One region of the Solibacillus sp. FSL R5-0449 genome, then DNA from elsewhere that is predicted to be linked to it. Evidence: a T-box and tRNA genes for the amino acid it is inferred to sense, from the RefSeq annotation. Region 1 holds a T-box; the other holds one or more tRNA genes.

Region 1 (2,477 bases):
ATAAAATACATCAAAAAGCACAAGCACATAACCAATGTATATAATGACCGCAGCGGAAATGATGAACGGTATAAAGTGAATGTTACCGCTAAACGCTACCATAAATAATAATATGAAAGTAAAAAAGCTGACAGTCAGTAAGACAAAAATGGAAACGACAATTTTCCATAAATACGATTTATTTCCCAATATTATCACCCCTATCCTATACCTTCTTTATGAAACAGGAAACTCCTTTTAAAAAAACGTCTTGGAAAACTGCTGCCTTCCAAGACGTTTTATTTTAATTAAGCAAATTTAACCATATGGTATTTTTTCTTACCGCGACGGATAATGGCAAAAGCATCTTCCAAACGGTCTTTCGAATCGATTACATAGTCAAGATCCGTAATTTTTTCACCGTTCACACTAATTGCACCGTTAGTTACATCTTCACGTGCTTGGCGTTTGGATGAAGAAATCCCTGCTTCTACGATTAATTCCACGATATTTTTATCCTCTTTTGCCACTTCTACAGAAGGAACACCAGAGAAGGCTACTTTCATTTCTTCTACTGATAATGCTTTTAAATCACCAGAGAATAATGCTTTTGTAATACGCTCTGCTGCTTCCAGACCTGCTTCACCATGAATCAGACGTGTCATTTCTTCAGCCAACGCTTTTTGAGCTTTACGTAAATGCGGCTCTTCTTCCACACTTACTGCAAGACCTTCAATCTCTTCACGTGTCAGGAATGTGAAGATTTTCAGGTATTTCACGACATCGGCATCCGCTGTATTGATCCAGAACTGGTAGAACTCGTATGGAGATGTTTTTGCAGCGTCCAGCCATACAGCACCACCCGCTGTTTTACCGAATTTCGTACCATCCGCTTTTGTTACAAGCGGAATTGTAATACCGAACGCCTTCGCATTTTCATCATGTGTTTTACGAATCATTTCCAGGCCAGTTGTAATGTTGCCCCACTGATCCGAACCGCCTACTTGAATTCGAACATTGTGATGATCATACAAGTGGTTGAAGTCGATACCTTGGATTAATGTGTAGGCAAATTCAGTGAATGAAATACCTGAGTCGAGTCGTGATGCAACTGTATCTTTATTTAAAATGTAGTTAACATTGATCAGTTTCCCGTAATCACGAAGGAAATCGATTAATGACATCGGACCAACCCAGTCATTGTTGTTTACAAGAACAGCACTGTTTGCCGCATCCGATGAAAAGTCGAATAAGCGCTCCATTTGCTTTTTTAGACCTTGCACATTTTTTTCGATCTGATCCATTGTCTGTAACTGACGCTCTTCTGAACGGCCAGATGGATCTCCTACAGTTCCTGTAGCTCCGCCAACTAATAAAATCGGTGTATGGCCTGCTTTTTGGAAGCGGCGTAATGTAAGCAATGGCACAATATGTCCGATATGCATCGAGTCTGCTGTCGGGTCAACACCTACGTATAGGGAAACCTTTTCCTCATTTAATAGCTTTTCCATACCTTCCGCGTCTGTTTGCTGGTATAACAGTCCGCGCCATTCCAAGTCTTGCAGTAATTCATTTGTCATTTGTTTTCTCTCCTTTTACATGATGCGTCATTTACTTGTAAGGAAACGAAAAACGTCCCTACACGCAAATGCATGCAGGGACGTCAAAATATTATTTAACGCGGTACCACCCGGCTTGAAGAAATTTCAGTCTTTCTTCCACTTTAAGCGTCTATAACGTGACGATCCGTTCAGGCTCCAAGTACGTAATTCATAAATGCGCTATGTCTAGCTTTCACCAACCGCTAGCTCTCTATGCAGGGAACACATTTATTACTGCAAACTCTTCGTTGCCTGAAATTTATATTTTCTATTCTACCTAGAAAATAGTTGATGTCAATATTTATATTCGTTTATATCTCAAATATGCTATAATAAACAAGATTTTAGGAGGTCGATGATGTGAGAGAATGGCTCGAAAAATTGAATAAAAAAATCGAAATCCTTGCTTCTTCAGAACGAATGCGCTATGTCCGGATCGGAAGCGGTGTATTCTGGAATTTAATATTGCTGGCGATTATTTTTACAGCCGCGACACTATTGTTTGTCGGAGCTGTAGGCGCAGGTTACTTCGCATCATTAACAAAGGATGAACCTTTGCGATCAAAAGATGAAATGCGCGAGCAAATTTTCAGTTATGAAGAAACAAGTGAACTTTATTTTGCGAACGATATTTACATAGGAAAGATCCGAACAGATTTGGACCGTCGTGAAACATCGCTTGCCAATATATCCCCATCCTTAATAAATGCTGTTCTTGCAACAGAGGATGAATATTTCCGCGAGCATACAGGTATTGTACCGAAAGCTGTAATCCGCGGTTTACTGCAAGATGTATCCAACTCATCTACACAGACAGGTGGATCTACACTTACACAGCAATTAATCAAAAACCAAATATTAACGAATGAAGTTTCATATGAACGTAAAGCAAAGGAA
Region 2 (2,477 bases), 920 kb from region 1:
AAGGACTGAGTGACTTTGCATTTGAATCAATTAAATATAACAAGTCGGATGTAGCCATCACCATTAATTTAGCCGGATCTCTCGTTAAAATTGACGGGAAGCTAAATAACGAAACAATAGAAGGAACGTTCACACAAAATGGACAGTCCTTTCCAATTACGTTAAAGCCTTATACAGAGACACCAGTTACGTATGATGAGCTATCGATTCCAGTTTCCGGCGGACAGCTTAAAGCCGCGTTGGAAATGCCTGATAAAGCTACGGGCGAGCTTGTTATTATCCATGCAGGGTCTGGACCTACTAATAAAGACGGTAATACAATTGGAGCTGGTTCGAACAATAGTTTAAAGATGATTGCAGAAGGGTTAGCGGAGAAAGGAATTGCTTCTATTCGGTTCGATAAGCGTGGAGTCGGTGAGAATACGGCATTAGTTAAAAAAGAAGAAGATTTAACGTTTGAAGTCTATGTAGAGGATGTTAAATCTATTGTAGATTACGCTAAAAAGGATGACCGATTTAATGAAATTCATTTATTAGGTCACAGTGAGGGTGCATTAATAATGACCATTGCTGCCCAGCAAAATGATGTAGCTTCTCTCATTTCGGTAGCAGGTATTGGTAGACCTGCTGATGAAGTTTTAATGGAGCAGTTATCAGCAAGCTTACCTCAGAACTTATTGTCGGAATCAGAAAAAATACTGCAGCAATTAAAAGCGGGTAATGAGATGAAAACAGTGTCTCCACAGCTCCAATCATTATTTAGACCATCTGTTCAACCATATATGATTTCATGGCTTAAATACGATCCCCAGCATGAAATTAGTAATGTTAACGTTCCGATAATCATCCTTCAAGGTAAAAAAGATATTCAAGTAACCGAAGAAGATGCGGAAAACTTACATGCAGCAAATAATGATGCGACAATACACTATTTCGATAAGATGAATCATGTGTTAAAGGATGTAGAAGGTGACCGAGAACAAAATCTTGCGAGCTATTACAATCCTGATTTACCGCTAACAAAGGGATTAATCGAAGAAATGACCGATTTTATAAAACAGTAAAATAGAAAGAAGTATTCATTATAAGTGGCTCTTCCCAGGGAGGAAGGGCCTAATAAATAAAATGTTCAAATTATTTCAAAAAACTACTTGTATAAATTTAAAACGTTGCTATAATAATAAATGTACGAAAGATGGCTTGTACATCAATGTATAATAGTAGCGTTCCGAAGTAGCTCAGTTGGTAGAGCATCCGGCTGTTAACCGGCAGGTCGCAGGTTCGAGTCCTGCCTTCGGAGCCATTTTTTTTGCCTTTTTACTATTAAAAATAAATAATAAAACTTTTTTAAAAAAGTTTTTAAAAAAGGCTTGCACTAGATAAAAAATGATGATATTATAAATCTTGTCTTAAAGAGAACATCTTATAAAACGGCCCGTTGGTCAAGTGGTTAAGACACCGCCCTTTCACGGCGGTAACACGGGTTCGAATCCCGTACGGGTCACCATTTAAGGCTTCATAAAAAAATAAAGCAGTAACACTTGTTATGTATGGAGGATTAGCTCAGCTGGGAGAGCACCTGCCTTACAAGCAGGGGGTCGGCGGTTCGAGCCCGTCATCCTCCACCATTCAACTTTAACAGTGTTGCATCATTTGTCGGAGGGGTAGCGAAGTGGCTAAACGCGGCGGACTGTAAATCCGCTCCTTAGGGTTCGGCGGTTCGAATCCGTCCCCCTCCACCATCTATAAAATGTTTGGGGTATAGCCAAGCGGTAAGGCAACGGATTTTGATTCCGTCATGCCCTGGTTCGAATCCAGGTACCCCAGCCATTTTTTTTATTTTTTATGAGCCATTAGCTCAGTTGGTAGAGCATCTGACTTTTAATCAGAGGGTCGAAGGTTCGAGTCCTTCATGGCTCACTTTTATTTTATAAACTTAGAAGTGTACTTAAATATCAAATAACAATCCTTTACTTAATTATAAGTAAAGGATTTTTTGCGTTTATAGAGGGAAAATCGTTTAGTTACTCGAAATTCTATAGAAGGGTGAGCGGAGAATAGAATAGATTAGAACAGAAAAGAAAGAACAAATGACAACATGATAGGGGATGCAGAAATGATGAATCAGAAAATTTCAATCGTAGGGGTACCATGTGATTATGGGCAACAACGCCGTGGAGTAGATATGGGTCCGAGTGCCATCAGATATGCCGGTGTGCAGCAGCGTTTGGCCGATCTTGGCTATGAAGTTGAAGATGAAGGGAATATTCAAGTTATAGAGGGGGATGCAGCTGCAACGAAAGATGAAAAGCTGCTTAATCTGGATGAGGTAATCAAGGTAAATACAGCACTTGCCGAAAAAGTATATAACGTTGTAAAAAAGGATTACATACCGCTTGTATTGGGGGGCGATCATAGTATTGCAATTGGTACATTGGCTGGCCTATCGATGAAATATAAAAATCTGGGTGTCATCT

What was found. The T-box of region 1 lies ahead of tyrS (tyrosine--tRNA ligase). A T-box ahead of a tRNA ligase gene usually reads a tRNA of that ligase, here a tRNA-Tyr.
Region 2: it encodes a tRNA-Tyr, which carries the amino acid that the T-box ahead of tyrS (tyrosine--tRNA ligase) is inferred to sense. The anticodon was not compared.

What each region holds. Positions count from the first base shown of each region.
Region 1 is NZ_CP150239.1:2,480,455-2,482,931, forward strand. It holds gene MKY27_RS12340 (substrate-binding domain-containing protein) at 1-189, opposite strand, end outside; gene tyrS (tyrosine--tRNA ligase) at 288-1,559, opposite strand; T-box leader at 1,633-1,838, opposite strand; gene MKY27_RS12350 (transglycosylase domain-containing protein) at 1,941-2,477, shown strand, end outside.
Region 2 is NZ_CP150239.1:3,400,881-3,403,357, reverse strand. It holds gene MKY27_RS17040 (alpha/beta fold hydrolase) at 1-1,064, shown strand, start outside; tRNA gene MKY27_RS17035 (tRNA-Asn) at 1,228-1,303, shown strand; tRNA gene MKY27_RS17030 (tRNA-Glu) at 1,433-1,507, shown strand; tRNA gene MKY27_RS17025 (tRNA-Val) at 1,553-1,628, shown strand; tRNA gene MKY27_RS17020 (tRNA-Tyr) at 1,659-1,742, shown strand; tRNA gene MKY27_RS17015 (tRNA-Gln) at 1,756-1,830, shown strand; tRNA gene MKY27_RS17010 (tRNA-Lys) at 1,848-1,920, shown strand; gene rocF (arginase) at 2,117-2,477, shown strand, end outside.